3 regions of the Streptomyces sp. NPDC014894 genome follow, and region 3 is predicted to be linked to each of the others. Evidence: riboswitches for the same ligand, from Rfam matches in the RefSeq annotation. Region 3 holds a riboswitch; each other region holds the start of a gene.

The links. A riboswitch is a leader RNA that binds a small molecule or an ion and turns the genes downstream of it on or off. The one in region 3 is predicted to bind thiamine pyrophosphate.
Region 1: linked by a shared signal. The riboswitch ahead of ACF089_RS01860 (thiamine ABC transporter substrate binding subunit) and the one ahead of thiO (glycine oxidase ThiO) in region 3 are both predicted to bind thiamine pyrophosphate.
Region 2: linked by a shared signal. The riboswitch ahead of thiC (phosphomethylpyrimidine synthase ThiC) and the one ahead of thiO (glycine oxidase ThiO) in region 3 are both predicted to bind thiamine pyrophosphate.

The regions. Positions count from the first base shown of each region.
Region 1 covers NZ_JBIBWD010000001.1:427,040-432,035, reverse strand. The annotation lists gene ACF089_RS01865 (ABC transporter permease) at 1-740, opposite strand, end outside; gene ACF089_RS01860 (thiamine ABC transporter substrate binding subunit) at 902-2,005, opposite strand; TPP riboswitch at 2,085-2,194, opposite strand; gene rlmN (23S rRNA (adenine(2503)-C(2))-methyltransferase RlmN) at 2,322-3,428, opposite strand; gene ACF089_RS01850 (phosphatidate cytidylyltransferase) at 3,509-4,678, opposite strand; gene frr (ribosome recycling factor) at 4,678-4,996, opposite strand, start outside.
Region 2 covers NZ_JBIBWD010000007.1:59,435-64,430, forward strand. The annotation lists gene ACF089_RS18105 (metallophosphoesterase) at 1-266, shown strand, start outside; gene ACF089_RS18110 (hypothetical protein) at 415-1,242, shown strand; gene thiC (phosphomethylpyrimidine synthase ThiC) at 1,424-3,202, opposite strand; TPP riboswitch at 3,195-3,352, opposite strand; gene ACF089_RS18120 (YibE/F family protein) at 3,424-4,935, shown strand.
Region 3 covers NZ_JBIBWD010000005.1:256,311-261,306, reverse strand. The annotation lists gene thiE (thiamine phosphate synthase) at 1-465, opposite strand, end outside; gene ACF089_RS14810 (Rv2175c family DNA-binding protein) at 627-992, opposite strand; gene ACF089_RS14805 (NAD(P)/FAD-dependent oxidoreductase) at 1,114-2,316, opposite strand; gene ACF089_RS14800 (hypothetical protein) at 2,386-2,769, opposite strand; TPP riboswitch at 2,854-2,967, shown strand; gene thiO (glycine oxidase ThiO) at 2,964-4,241, shown strand; gene thiS (sulfur carrier protein ThiS) at 4,238-4,453, shown strand; gene ACF089_RS14785 (thiazole synthase) at 4,459-4,996, shown strand, end outside.

The DNA of each region.
Region 1 (4,996 bases), on a different contig from region 3:
GCGTGGACGGCGAGCACGGCTCCGACGGCGGCGAACTGCACCAGGGTCAGCACGGCGGCGGTCCGCAGGTCGAGCAGTTGCGCGGTCTGCCGGTAGATCTCCACCTCCAGGGTGGCGAAGGTGGGGCCGCCGAGGATCTGGACGACGCCGAAGGAGGTGAAGGTGAAGAGGAAGACCATCAGGGCGGCGGCGGCCACGGCGGGGGCGAGCGCCGGGAGGGTGATCTGCCGCCAGGCCGTGAGCCGGCCGGCGCCCAGGACCCGGGCGGCCTCCTCCTGGCGGGGGTCGAGCTGGGCCCAGAGTCCGCCGACGGTCCGTACGACGACGGCGTAGTTGAAGAAGACATGGGCGAGGAGGATGGCCCAGACGCTGGTGTCGAGGCGGACGCCCCAGATCTCGTCCAGGAGTCCGCCGCGGCCCAGCAGCGCCAGGAAGGCGCTGCCGACGACGACGGTGGGCAGGACGAAGGGCACGGTGACCGCTGCCCGGAGCAGCCGTTTGCCGGGGAAGTCGTAGCGGGCGAAGACATAGGCGCCGGGGAGCGCGATCAGCAGGGTGAGCGCGGTGGAGGCGAGCGCCTGCCAGGTGGTGAACCAGAGGACGCGCTGGAGGTCGGCGCGGCCCAGCACCTCGGCGATCCGGTCGAACTGCCAGGTCCCGCCGTCCCGGAGGCCCCGGCCGACGATGGCGGCGACGGGGTGGGCGAAGAAGACGGCGAAGAACGCGAGCGGTACGGCCATCAAACCGAACCGCACGGCGTTCGCGCGGAACCGGGCGCGGAACCGGGCCGGGGCCGGGGCCCGGGTCCGGGCTCCCTCGCCCGGCGGGGCTCCGTCGCCGGGCGGGGCCTGGACCCCACCCGGCGACGGGGTCCGTACCCCGGGCCCGCTGTCGGGCCCGGTCACTTCACGACGAGCGAGGACCACGACCGAACCCACTGCTCACGGTTCTCGGCGATCTTGTCGGGGGCGACGGTCAGCGGCTTGTCGACCACCGCGCCGAACTCGGTGAACAGCTCGGGCAGCTTCGCCCCCTTCACGACCGGGTTGACGAACATGTTCAGCGGCATGTCCTCCTGGAAGGTCTTGGAGACCATGAAGTCCAGCAGGGCCTTGCCGCCCGCCTCGTTCTTCGCGCCGGTCAGCAGTCCGGCGAACTCGATCTGGCGGAAGCAGGTGCCGGTGGCGACCCCGGTGGGGGCCTCGGTCGGCTTCGGGTCGGAGTAGAGGACCTCGACGGGCGGGCTGGAGGCGTAGGAGACGACCAGGGGCCGGTCGGCCTTGGCCTTCTTGCCGCCGGCCGAGCCGGAGAACTCCTCGTTGTAGGCCTGGTCCCAGCCGTCGACCACGGTCACGCCGTTGTCCTTGAGCTTCTTCCAGTAGTCCTGCCAGCCGGAGCCGGAGTCGTCGCCGTAGCGCGCGACGGTGCCGAGGAGGAAGCCGAGGCCGGGCGAGGAGGTGGCGGCGTTCTCCACCACGAGGAGGTTCTTGTACTCGGGCTTGATCAGATCGTCGAAGGTCTGCGGGGGCGCGAGCTTCTTGTCCTCGAAGTACTTCTTGTCGTAGTTGACGCAGACGTCGCCGGTGTCCACCGGCGTCACCCGGTGCTTGTCCGCGTCGAGCTGGACCTCGGGGACCACCTGGTCCAGGCCCTTGGCCTCGTACGGGGTGAAGAGGCCGTTGTCGAGGGCGCGGGAGAGCAGGGTGTTGTCGACGCCGAAGAAGACGTCGCCCTGCGGGGAGCCCTTGGTGAGGATCTCCTTGTTGAGCGCGGCGCCCGCGTCGTCGCTCTTGAGGACCTTGACCTTGTAGCCGGTCTCCTCGGTGAACCGCTTCAGCACGGAGTCGGAGGCCGCGAAGGAGGAGTGGCTGACGAGCGTCACGGTCTTGGACCCGGCGCCGCCGGTGCCGGAGTCCTGGTCGGACGAGCCGCCGCCGCAGGCCGCGAGCGCGGTGACGCCCAGCGCCGCGGCGATCGCGGTGACGGTGATCTTCTTGGTTCTCACTGAGATTCCTCCTGGAGTGACCAGGAAGAGACGCGGCCCCGCCCGGTCCTCGAAGGAGAATCCGGGCAGGGCGCAACAGCTTGAGTAACGACCGAACTTCCTACCCAGAATGACCTGGGCGAGGTTCAGAGGGTCTGCGGTCTGTGGGTACCGCACTCTCAGCGCTGTGGCGCTCCCCTGTCGGAAAAAATATGAAGATGTCATCCATGTGGATGTTCGAGCCCCAGGGTACAAGGTCGGCCGCCGGGGGCGGCAGCCCCCGGGCGGGCGCGGACCGAGGCCGCCGGCCCCGGTCGCGCCGTCGCGGGGATCCGGCTCAGCGCTCGGCGGCGGCGAGCTGGCCGCACGCCCCGTCGATCTCCTGCCCCCGGGTGTCACGCACGGTGACGGGCACTCCATGGGCGGCGATGGCCTCGACGAACGCCTTCTCGTCCTCCGGGCGGGAGGCGGTCCACTTGGACCCGGGCGTGGGATTGAGCGGGATCAGATTCACATGGACCCGCTTGCCCTTGAGGAGACGGCCGAGCAGATCGCCGCGCCAGGCCTGGTCATTGATGTCGCGGATCAGGGCGTACTCGATGGAGACCCGGCGGCCGGACTTCTCCGCGTACTCCCACGCGGCGTCCAGGACCTCGCGGACCTTCCAGCGGGTGTTCACCGGGACGAGGGTGTCGCGCAGCTCGTCGTCCGGGGCGTGCAGCGAGACGGCGAGACGGCATTTGAAGCCCTCGTCGGCGAAGCGCAGCATGGCGGGGACCAGGCCGACCGTCGAGACGGTGATCCCGCGCTGGGAGAGGCCGAGCCCGTCGGGCTCGGGGTCGGTGAGGCGGCGGATGGCGCCCACGACCCGCTTGTAGTTGGCGAGGGGCTCGCCCATGCCCATGAAGACGATGTTCGACAGGCGCGCGGGGCCGCCGGGGACCTCTCCGTCGCGCAGGGCGCGCATGCCGTCCACGATCTGGTGGACGATCTCGGCGGTGGACAGATTGCGGTCCAGGCCCGCCTGTCCGGTGGCGCAGAAGGGGCAGTTCATCCCGCAGCCGGCCTGCGAGGAGATGCACATGGTGACCCGGTCCGGGTAGCGCATCAGCACGGACTCGACGAGGGTGCCGTCGTGCAGCCGCCACAGCGTCTTACGGGTGGTGTCGTCGTCGCACGAGACATGGCGCAGGACGGACATCAGATCGGGAAGCAGCTCGGAGGCCAGCTTCTCCCGCGCGGCGGCCGGGATGTCGGTCCACTGGGCCGGGTCGTGGGCGTACCGCGCGAAGTAGTGCTGTGAGAGCTGCTTGGCGCGGAACGGCTTCTCGCCGATCGCGGCGACGGCGTCCTTGCGCTCGGCGGGCGTGAGGTCGGCGAGGTGCCGCGGGGGCTTCTTGGCTCCGCGGGGCGCGACAAAGGTCAATTCTCCGGGCTTGGGCATGGTCTCTCCAGTGTCGCAGAGATACGACAAGGGGCTCGCCACCCCTGTGGATAACGAGCCCCTCATAGAGAAACAGCAGGTCAGCCGCTGCCTACAAAGATCACCAACAGCAGCCAGACCACCGGAGCGGTGGGCAGCAGCGAGTCCAGCCGGTCCATGATGCCCCCGTGTCCGGGGAGCAGCGTGCCCATGTCCTTGATCCCGAGGTCGCGCTTGATCATGGACTCGCCCAGATCGCCGAGGGTGGCGCTGGCCGCGACCGCGAGCCCCAGCAGCAGGCCCTGCCACCAGTGTCCGCCGTCGATCAGGAACTCCATGAAGAGCGCGCCCGCAGCCATCGCGAAGCCGATCGCCCCGAAGAGTCCCTCGCGGGTCTTTCCGGGGCTGATGCGCGGGGCGAGCTTGCGCCTGCCGAAGCGCCAGCCCACCGCGTACGCGCCGGTGTCGCTGACCACGGTGAGCGCCAGGAAGGTGAAGACCCGCCACGATCCGTCGTCCGCCGCCAGCATCAGCACCACGAACGTGGCCAGGAACGGCACGTAGAACGCGGCGAAGACCCCGGCGGTGACATCCCTGAGATAGCCCTCGGGGGGATCGGTCATCCGCCACACCAGCACCGCGAGAGCGGTGAGCGCCATGGCCACCCAGGCGCCCTCCGCGCCGCGCAGATACCCGGCGACGACCATCGCGGCGCCGCCGAGCGCGAGCGGGACCAGGGGCGCCTTGATCTGCTTGCGCTCCTGGAGCCGGGAGGTCAGCTCCCACAGCCCGACGACCACCGCGACCACGATGACCCCGACGAACACGGCGCGGACGATGAAGAGCGAGGCGACGATGACCGCGCCGAGCCCGACGCCGACTCCTATGGCCGCCCGGAGGTCCCGCCCGGCGCGCTTCTTCTCGCGGGCGGTCCGGTTCGCCGCGCCTCTGCCCCGTCCGCGCTGCGGCGGACCGGACCCCGGCGTGGGCGGCTCGTCCATGGGCTCCTGCGGGAACTGGTCGTGGGCCGGGGGGCCGCCGCGCCGAGCGGGCCCCCGGTCGCGGCGGTCACGGCCGTGACCGCCGCGGTCGTCGCTGTCTTCGGCGTCTCTACCTGCGCCGGGAAAGTCCGGAACGATGGGCATGGGCCGAGTCTGCTGTGCGACATGCTCATCGTATGCGGGACCCGCCGAGGCGGGGCCCTGGTCGGACGGTCGCCGGCCCCCGACGTAGTCGGCCCTCGGCGGGGCCCCCCAGGAAGAGTCGTTCATCAGACTTCGAGCAGCTCGGCTTCCTTGTGCTTCAGCAGCTCGTCGACCTGCGCCACGTACTTCGCCGTGGTGTCGTCGAGCTCCTTCTCGGCGCGACGGCCCTCGTCCTCGCCGACCTCGCCGTCCTTGACGAGCTTGTCGATGCCTTCCTTGGCCTTGCGGCGCACGGAGCGGATCGAGATCTTCGAGTCCTCGGCCTTGCTCTTGGCGACCTTGATGTAGTCGCGGCGGCGCTCCTCGGTCAGCTCGGGGAACGTCACTCGGATGATGTTGCCGTCGTTGCTCGGGTTGACGCCGAGGTCCGAGTCGCGGATCGCC
Region 2 (4,996 bases), on a different contig from region 3:
TCACCAAGCGCTTCGCCTTCCGCGACGAGGCCGGCCCCCAGGCCGTGCGGGAACTGCTCTCCACCTACGGCGGCGCCCGTATCGTGCACGGTCACAGCCCCATCCCCTATCTGTTGGGCGAGGTCGGCACCGAGGAGGGCGAGGACGGCGAGCGTCCGGTGGTCGAGGGGCCGCACGTCTACGCGGACGGGCTCGCGATCGCCATGGACGGCGGTGTGACCATGGCCGGAAAGCTGCTGGTCGTCCAGCTTCCGCTCCCCCGCTGAGCGGAACCGGCGCACGCTGTTACCGAAATCCCCTGTCACGCCCCGGTGTTGCGGCTCTACCATCGGCTTATCCGTAGCAGTCTCTCCTCCGTCCCAGCCCCGTGGTCCGGCCGTGTCCGGACCGCCCGGCGCGGCGGAGCATCGGGGGATGCACATGAAAAGCGCTCCGCACCTGCTGCACGAGGACCGCGCCGAGTACGAGCGGATCCTCGACGAGGCACTGCGCAACGCCCACGACCGTCCGGATCTCGCCGCCGTGGGACGGCGACTGAACCCCACACAACTGCGCACCATGGCCCTGAACGCCACGTCCCTGATCGCCGGGGCGGCCGCGGCCGAGTACGAGCACTACACCGCGATCCGCGAGGAGACCCGCTCCCCCTCGTCCCCGGCCGCCCCGCGCGCCGCCGCGACCTCCGAAGGCGGTACGCCCGGAAGCGGTACGGCGGAGAGCGGTACGGCCGACGGCGGTACGGCGGAGAGCGGCGCCGGGCTCACGGCCGTGATCACCGTGCTCGCGCCGGTCCTCGCCGGTACGGCGGCGCTGATCTTCCTCCTCGTCGGCCATCTGCTGAAAGCGCTCGATCCCGCTCCCTCCATCGCCACGCCCCTGGTCACCGCGGGCTGGTTCTTCGCGGCGGCGACGGCGGCCGCCATCCTCTTCGCCGCGGCGGCCCTGCTGCGCACCGCCCTGGGCAACGCCGCGACGGAGGTCCCCGCCGAGGAGCCGGCCGAGGGATTCCCCGACGAGGTGGACCGCGCCAAGGATGCCTGGCTCCACGCCCTGCTGGAGCGGGGCATTCTGCCGTTCCTGCGGGCGGCACTGTCGGATCCCGACGCGGATCCGACGTCCCCGGACCCGCCGGGTGCTCCGGAGGGTCCCGGGCCGGACCCGGCCGGGGGCGCGCCGCCCGACCGGGGAGCCGCCTTCACCAGCCCCGACTTCGGGGGCCCGCGGCCCGGCCCGGAGCGATGACCGCCGGCCGGGCCCGGCGTCCCGCCCACGGCTCCGCGGGCCCCGGGGCCGCCGGCCCGTCCACCGCTCCGGGGCCACAGGGCCCCGGTGAACGGACCGCCCGCCCGTTCACCCGGGTCACAGCACCCGGCGACACGGGCCCGGGCAGCCGCCCGGCTCGGGGCGGGCGCCCCGGCCGGTCTCACTCGGCGATCGGCAGATACACCCGGTTGCCCGCGGCGGCGAACTCCGCGGACTTCTCGCTCATCCCGTCCTCGATCTCCTGCTGCGACTGGCCGTGCTTCCTCCTGATGTCCTGGGAGATCTTCATGCTGCAGAACTTCGGACCGCACATCGAGCAGAAGTGGGCGGTCTTCGCCGGCTCGGCCGGCAGCGTCTCGTCGTGGAACTCCCGTGCCGTGTCCGGGTCGAGGGCCAGATTGAACTGGTCCTCCCACCGGAACTCGAACCGCGCGTCGGACAGCGCGTCGTCCCATTCCTGCGCCCCGGGGTGCCCCTTGGCGAGATCGGCCGCGTGCGCGGAGATCTTGTAGGTGATGACGCCGGTCTTCACATCGTCGCGGTTGGGCAGGCCCAGGTGCTCCTTGGGCGTGACATAGCAGAGCATCGCGGTGCCCCACCAGGCGATCATCGCCGCCCCGATGCCGGAGGTGATGTGGTCATACGCGGGGGCCACGTCCGTGGTGAGCGGGCCGAGCGTATAGAAGGGGGCCTCCTCGCAGATCTCCTGCTGGAGGTCGATGTTCTCCTTGATCTTGTGCATCGGGACGTGACCGGGGCCTTCGATCATCGTCTGTACCTGAAAACGCTTGGCGATCCGGTTGAGTTCCCCGAGCGTCTCCAACTCCGCGAACTGCGCCTCGTCGTTGGCGTCCGCTATCGACCCGGGCCGCAGACCGTCGCCGAGCGAGTAGGTGACGTCGTACGCGGCGAGGATCTCGCACAGCTCCTCGAAGTTCTCGTAGAGGAACGACTCCTTGTGGTGCGCGAGACACCACGCGGCCATGATCGACCCGCCGCGCGAGACGATGCCGGTCTTGCGGCGCGCGGTCAGCGGGACGTACCGCAGCAGCACCCCCGCGTGGACCGTCATGTAGTCGACGCCCTGCTCGGCCTGCTCGATCACGGTGTCCTTGTAGACCTCCCAGGTCAGCTCCTCGGCCCGGCCGTCGACCTTCTCCAGCGCCTGGTAGAGCGGGACGGTCCCGATCGGCACGGGGGAGTTGCGCAGCACCCACTCGCGGGTGGTGTGGATATTGCGCCCGGTCGACAGGTCCATGACCGTGTCCGCGCCCCAGCGCGTCGCCCAGGTCATCTTCTCCACCTCCTCCTCGATGGAGGAGGTGACCGCGGAGTTGCCGATGTTGGCGTTGACCTTGACCAGGAACTTCTTGCCGATGATCATCGGCTCGATCTCCGGGTGGTTCACATTGGCGGGCAGTACGGCCCGGCCCGCCGCGATCTCCTCGCGCACCACCTCGGGGGAGACGTTCTCCCGGATGGCCACGTACTCCATCTCCGGGGTGATCTCGCCCCGGCGCGCGTACGCGAGCTGGGTCACCGCCCGGCCCTCGCGGCCCCGGCGGGGCAGGCGCGGGCGGCCGGGGAAGACCGCGTCGAGGTTCTTGAGGCCGCCGCGCGGCGAGGTGTGCTTGACGCCGTCGTCCTCCGGGCGGACCGGACGGCCCGCGTACTCCTCGGTGTCGCCCCGGCCGATGATCCAGTTCTCCCGCAGCGGCGACAGCCCCCGCCGTACATCGGTCTCGACGGCGGGATCGGTGTAAGGGCCGGACGTGTCGTACAGCGTCACATCCGTGCCATTGGTGAGGTGCACCTGACGGACTGGCACCCGGAGATCGGGGCGGGAGCCCTCGACATATCCCTTGTGCCAGCCCGGCTTGCGCTCGCCGTCCCCGGCGGTCCGGTCGACGGCAGGCGTGCGTGCATCCTGAACGGTCATGAGACCTACTCCCTACGCCGGCATTACCCGGTAACAGGTTCGGCGGTCGACGCAGCGGTTCCCGCGGCCCGTCACCGGCGTCGGCCGGTCGGCTCGTACGGAGATCAGCGCCCTCTCAGCCCGGTGCTCCGAGCTCCCGCGTGTGCAAAGGTGGCACCACGCTAGCGTCCTTTCTGGCGTGCTGAACAGAGGCCCTCCTCCGTTCTTGCGATGATCGGTCGGTGACCTCTTCGCCGCCCGACCCCCAGCAGGATCCCGATCCCCGACCGGATCCCGGTCCGCACCGGCCCCCGCCGGGCCCGCCGCCGGAGCCGCCGAGGCCGTATCCGTCCGAGCCGGCCGGGCATGCTCACGGTCACTCGCACAGCCACAGCCACGGCCCGGCAGCGCCCGTCTCCCGGCATCTGCGCCGGGTCATCGCGGCGGTGCTGATCCCCTTCGCCACCGCCGTGGTGGTGGGGCTCGTGGTGCTCTGGCCCGGCTCGGCGCCCGGCCACGAGCGCACCGGTGTGGGCTTCGACCGGCAGACCGAGGAGGCGATGGTCACCCGGGTCGTCCAGGTCGACTGCAAGGAGGTGAACGCCGGTCAGGTGCCGCCGACCGGGGACACCTCCACCCCCCAGGGCCGGGAGGCGGTCAACTCGGCCAAGGGAACCTGTGGCAAGGCCGAGATCAAGGTCACCACCGGGAAGAACCAGGGCCGCACCTTCACCGAGATCGTCCAGCCCGAGGCGTCACGGCAGTTGAAGCAGGGGCAGGAGGTGGTGGTGGCGTACGCGCCGGACGCTCCCCGCGAACTCCAGTACGCGGTGATCGATGTGGACCGTACGCTTCCGATGGCCCTGCTGGCCGGCGTCTTCGCGCTCGCGGTGGTGCTGGTGGGACGGATGCGCGGGTTGATGGCGCTGATCGCGCTGGCCGCGTCGTTCGCCGTGCTGACCCTCTTCATCCTGCCCGCGATCCTCCAGGGCTCCAATCCGCTGATCGTCGCGGTGGTCGGGGCGAGCGCCATCATGCTGATCGCGCTCTACACCTGCCACGGACTGACCGCGCGCACCTCGGTGGCGGTCCTGGGCACCCTGATCTCGCTGATACTGATCGGGCTGCTGGGGTCGGTCTTCATCGGGTGGGCGAGTCTGTCCGGCAACACGGACGACAACACCGGTCTGATCCACGGCCTCTATCCGAACATCGACATGAGCGGACTGCTGCTGGCTGGTGTGATCATCGGTTCGCTCGGTGTGCTGGACGATGTGACGGTGACCCAGACCTCGGCGGTGTGGGAGCTGCGCCAGGCCAATCCGGACATGGGGCCGAGAGCGCTGTACCGCGCGGGCATCAGAATCGGCCGGGACCATATCGCCTCGGTGGTCAACACCCTTGTCCTGGCCTACGCGGGCGCCGCGCTGCCGCTGCTTCTGCTGTTCTCGATCGCGCAGAGCGCGGTGGGGACGGTCGCCAACAGCGAGGTGGTGGCGGCGGAGATCGTACGGACCCTCATCGGGTCGATCGGTCTGGTCGCCTCAGTGCCGGTGACGACGGCGCTCGCGGCGCTGGTCGTCTCCGCCGACCGGCCCCAGAGTTCGCCCGTGGGCGGCGGCGCCGGCTCCGCGGTCTTCGCACGGGCCGCCGCCCCGGCGACGGCCGCCCCGGTCGTCGCGGAGAGCGCGGGGGCGCGGCGCGGCGGTCTGCCGGGGCTGGGCGGCGGCAAGGGACGGCGGCGGAAGAAGTAGCGCCGAGGACCGGCTCTCGTTCCCGCCAGGAGCAGCGCCGAGGACCGGCCCCGTTCTCCTC
Region 3 (4,996 bases):
GCGGACGAGGTCCAGTCCGGGGGCGTGCCGGCCGGGCTTGGTCGGGGTGGGCCAGCAGGGGCCGGTGCAGAAGTAGTCCACGCCGGGCTCGACGGCGGCCGCCGCGGCCTCGGCCCCGGAGTGGGTGGAGCGGCCGATCAGCGGCCCCTCGCCGAGGATCGCGCGGGCGGCCGGCACCGGGAGGTCGCCCTGCCCGAGATGGAGCACATCGGCCCCGGCGGCGTGGGCGACGTCCGCGCGGTCGTTCACCGCGAGGAGGACGCCGTGCCGCCGGCAGGCGTCGGCGACGATCCGCAGCCGCTCCAGCTCCTCGGCGGCCTCCATGCCCTTGTCGCGGAGCTGCACGATGTCGACTCCGGCGGGCAGGACGGCGTCGAGGAAGTCGGCGAGGTCGCCCTGCCGGCGGCGGGCGTCCGTGCAGAGATAGAGCCGGGCGTCGGCGAGCGACGGGCGCGGCGTGGGCATGGCGGAGTCCCCCCGGGGTGGTCGGCGGGATGCGGGCGGGAGCGCGCCGCGCGGGGCGGCGGCTCCCGCCCGCACACCGCTCGGGCGTGCGGCATCACGGCGGACGGCCGTGGTGTCGTCCGGGCGTCCTCGGTCGGACGCCCGGGCTGGGGCCCAGGCCCTCAGACGGCGAGGGCCTGGGCCCGGCGCTTCACTTCCGTGCCGCGGTTCTCGCCGAGCGCCTGCGCGGGGGTGCCCGGCAGGCTCGGGTCGGGAGTGAAGAGCCACTCCAGCATTTCCTCGTCGGCGAAGCCGTCGTCCTTCAGGAGCGTCAGGGTCCCCGCGAGGCCCTTGACCACCTTGTCGCCGTCGATGAAGGCGGCGGGCACCTGAAGCGCCCGGTTCTCCCCGCGGCGCACGGCGATCAGCTGGCCCTCCTTGACCAGCTGGCGCACGCGTGTCACCTCGACACCGAGGAGTTCCGCGATGTCGGGGAGGGTGAGCCAGGCAGGTACGAGAGCATCGATCTTTGCGTCAATCTCGGTCACGGGACAAGCCTGCCATCTGGGACTGACAGCCGGTAGCCGGGCCCCGCCGGGATCTGCGGACGCCACGCCGAAGCCCTGGCATCGTACCTGGTCAGAGGCGTTTCTCCGGCATTCGTCCGGTTCAGCCGGACGCGGCCTTCAGAGGTACGGCCGGGTCGGCGGCCCGCCCGGGGTCGAGCCGGGCGCCCGAGAGGATGAGCTTGCGCCCCTGGGCCAGGTCCCGGGGGCGGTCGACGGCGAGCACCGCCACGAGGGCCCCCTCGCGCAGCCACAGGACCGTCCAGGCCGGCTCCTCGGGCCGGCCCCGCCAGACGGTGGTGTCGGCGTCCGCGTGGTCGCCCGCGTACTGCACGAACCGGCCGAACTGCTCGGACCAGAAGTAGGGCACCGGGTCGTAGCGCGGCGGCTCGCCGCCGTCCCCGGCGAGCACCCCGGCCGCGACGGTGCGGGGGCCCTGGACGGCGTTGTCCCAGTGGTGGACGAGGAGCCGCCGGCCGTAGCGCGCGGACGGGAAGGAGGCGCAGTCGCCGACGGCGTACACATCGGGCAGCGAGGTGCGCAGTCGCTCGTCGGCGGTGATCGCGCCGTCCGGGCCGGTGGCGATTCCGGAGCCCGCGAGCCAGCCGGTGGCGGGCCGGGCGCCGATGCCGACGACCACGGCTCCCGCCGGGAGCCGGCGGACCGCGCCCGGGTCGCCGGCCGGGCCCGGGCCCGTCTCGACGAGGACCGCGCCGGGCTCGACGCCGGTGACCCGCGCACCGGTGATCAGCTCGATGCCCCGCTCGGCGTACCAGCCGGCCATGGGGGCGGTGACCTCGGCGGGGAGCGCGCCGGCGAGGGGCCGGTCGGCCGCCTCCACCACGGTGACCGCGCAGCCGGCCGCCCGCGCGGCGGTGGCGAACTCCGCGCCGATCCAGCCCGCGCCGACCACCACGATGTCGTGGCGCTCGGCGAGGACGGGCCGCAGCCGGGCGGCGTCGTCGAGAGTGCGCAGCAGATGGACGCCGGGGACGGCGTCGGCGCCGGGCAGCCGGAGGGGTTCCGCGCCGGTGGCGATGACGAGGACGTCGTACGGAACGGGTCCGGCCTCGGTGTCCAGTTCATGGTCCCCGGCGCGCAGGCCGGTCACCGCGCAGCCGAGCCGCAGACCGACGCCGAGGGTCTCGAAGTCCACGTCGAAGGCCGATCCCTCGGACGCGCCGAGGAGGACCGCCTTGGAGAGCGGCGGTCTGTCGTAGGGCTGGTGGGGCTCGGCCCCGATCAGGGTGACGGGGCCGGTGAAGCCCTGTTCCCGCAGGGCGACGGCGGTCTGCACCCCGGCCATGCCCGCGCCGACGACGACCACGCTCCGGCCCTGCTGCTGCTCACTCCGCTGCTCGTTCACGCGTCAACCCTACGCAACTGACATATCGTCAGACACCGGTCCGTCGCCCGCGCCCCGGGACGGCTCCTCCACCACGCTGACCCCGCTGCCCTCCCGGGACTCCCACTCCCAGGTCTCCTCCAGCCGCACCCGGCCGTCGGGGAGGTCGAGCACGGTCGAGACGCAGTGGCCGGAGGAGGTCGTTCCGTCGGTGGTGAGCTGTACGTAGCGGAAGTCGAGCCGGTCGCCCTCGCGGGTGCCCACCAGATGGCCTCGGACCACGTCACCGCCCTCGTACTCGGCCCAGATCCGGCCCTCGCTCTCGTGGTAGCGGAAGCGGGTGCCGGTGCCCACCTGGCCGGGCGCCTGGTCCGCGACCGGTGCGAGGAGAAGCCCGTCGAGCGACCTTGCCATTGCCGTGTCTCCCTCACGCCGAAGTCCGACCGGCTCCCGCCGCGTCTTTCTGCGGACCGAGCCCTGGGGTTAGGGTGGCCACCGTAAAGCACTCGCGGGAGCCCGGACGCACCGGGCTGAGAGGGAGGCTGGACGGCCTCCGACCGTACGAACCTGATCCGGGTCATGCCGGCGAAGGGAGGAGCTGACCGCCCATGTCGTCCGTCCCCGGCACACGGAGCGCGGAGAACCCACCGGCCCTCGACGCGGAGCGCCCACCGGCCCTCGGCGCACGGAGCCCCCGGCAGACCGGGCAGACCGGCGCGCGGAGCGCGGAGCACCCGCCGCAGGACGTCCTCGTCATCGGGGGCGGAATCATCGGACTGGTCACGGCCTGGCGGGCCGCGCAGCGCGGGCTGCGGGTCGCGGTCGTCGATCCGCAGCCGGGCGGCGGGGCCGCGCAGGTCGCCGCCGGGATGCTGGCCGCCGTCACCGAACTGCACTACGGCGAGGAGACGCTGCTCGCCCTCAATCTCGAATCCGCCCGCCGCTACCCCGCGTTCGCCGCCGAACTGGCGGAGGCGTCCGGCCAGGACATCGGCCACCGCGCCTGCGGGACCCTCGCCGTCGCCCTCGACGCCGACGACCGCGCCCATCTGCGGGAGCTGCACGCCCTGCATCTGCGGTCCGGGCTGGAGTCGCAGTGGCTCAGCGGCCGCGAGTGCCGCCGGCTGGAGCCGATGCTCGCGCCGGGCGTACGCGGCGGTCTGCGCGTGGACGGCGACCATCAGGTCGATCCCCGGCGGCTGGCGTCGGCCCTGGTCATCGCCTGCGAGCGGGCCGGGGTGCGCTTCCGTCGCGCCTGGGCCGAGCGGCTGTCGGTGGCCGGCGACCGGGCCGTCGGGGCCGTGCTGGACGACGGGACGGAGGCGGCCGCCGAGCAGGTGGTGCTCGCCGGGGGCAGTCTGAGCGGACGCCTCGGCGGTGTGCCGCCCCGGGTGCTGCCTCCGGTGCGCCCGGTGAAGGGCCAGGTGGTGCGGCTGACCGTGCCCGCCTCGCACGCCCCGTTCCTCTCCCGGACGGTGCGGGCCATGGTCCGCGGCAGCCATGTCTATCTCGTGCCCCGGCGCAGCGGCGAACTCGTGGTCGGCGCGACCAGCGAGGAGATGGGCTGGGACACCACCGTCACCGCCGGCGGGGTGTACGAGCTGCTGCGCGACGCCCATGAGCTGGTGCCGGGCATCACCGAGCTGCCGCTGACCGAGACGCGCGCCGGGCTGCGCCCCTGCTCCCCCGACAACGCGCCGCTGCTCGGCCCGACCGATCTGCCGGGGCTGCTGCTGGCCACCGGGCACCACCGCAACGGGGTGCTGCTGGCCCCGCTCACCGGCGATGTGATGGCGACGGCGCTGACCTGCGGCGTCCTTCCGGAGGAAGCCGGTCCTTTCACCCCCCGCCGCTTCTCTTCCCTCTCTCAGGAGCAGCCCGTATGAGCCCTGTGCCCGTAGCCGTCTCCGTCAACGGGGAACGGCGTGAACTCGGTCCGGGAACCACCCTGGACACCCTGGTCGCGGAGCTGACCGGCGCGCGGACCGGGGTCGCCGCGGCCGTCAACGAGACGGTCGTCCCGCGCAGCCGCTGGTCCCGCACCCCGCTCGGCGACGGCGACCGGGTGGAAGTCCTCACCGCGGTCCAGGGAGGCTGAGCGGAATGTCCGACGACCGGTTCGTCATCGCCGACACCGCCTTCGACTCCCGGCTGATCATGGGCACCGGCGGCGCGCCCAGCCTTCAGCTGCTGGAGCGGTCCCTGATCGCGAGCGGCACCGCGCTCACCACCGTCGCCATGCGCCGGGTCGACCCGACCGTTCGAGGCTCGGTGCTGTCGGTCCTGGAGCGGCTCGGGATCCGGGTGCTGCCCAACACCGCGGGGTGTTTCACCGCGGGCGAGGCCGTGCTGACCGCCCGGCTCGCGCGCGAGGCGCTGGGCACCGACTGGGTCAAGCTGGAGGTCGTCGCCGACGAGCGGACCCTGCTGCCGGATCCGATCGAGCTGCTGGACGCGGCGGAGACGCTGGTGGACGACGGTTTCACGGTGCTGCCGTACACCAACGACGATCCGGTGCTGGCCCGGAAGCTGGAGGATGTGGGCTGCGCCGCGATCATGCCGCTGGGTTCGCCGATCGGCTCGGGGCTCGGGATCCGCAATCCGCACAATTTCTCGCTGATCGTGGAGCGGGCCCGGGTGC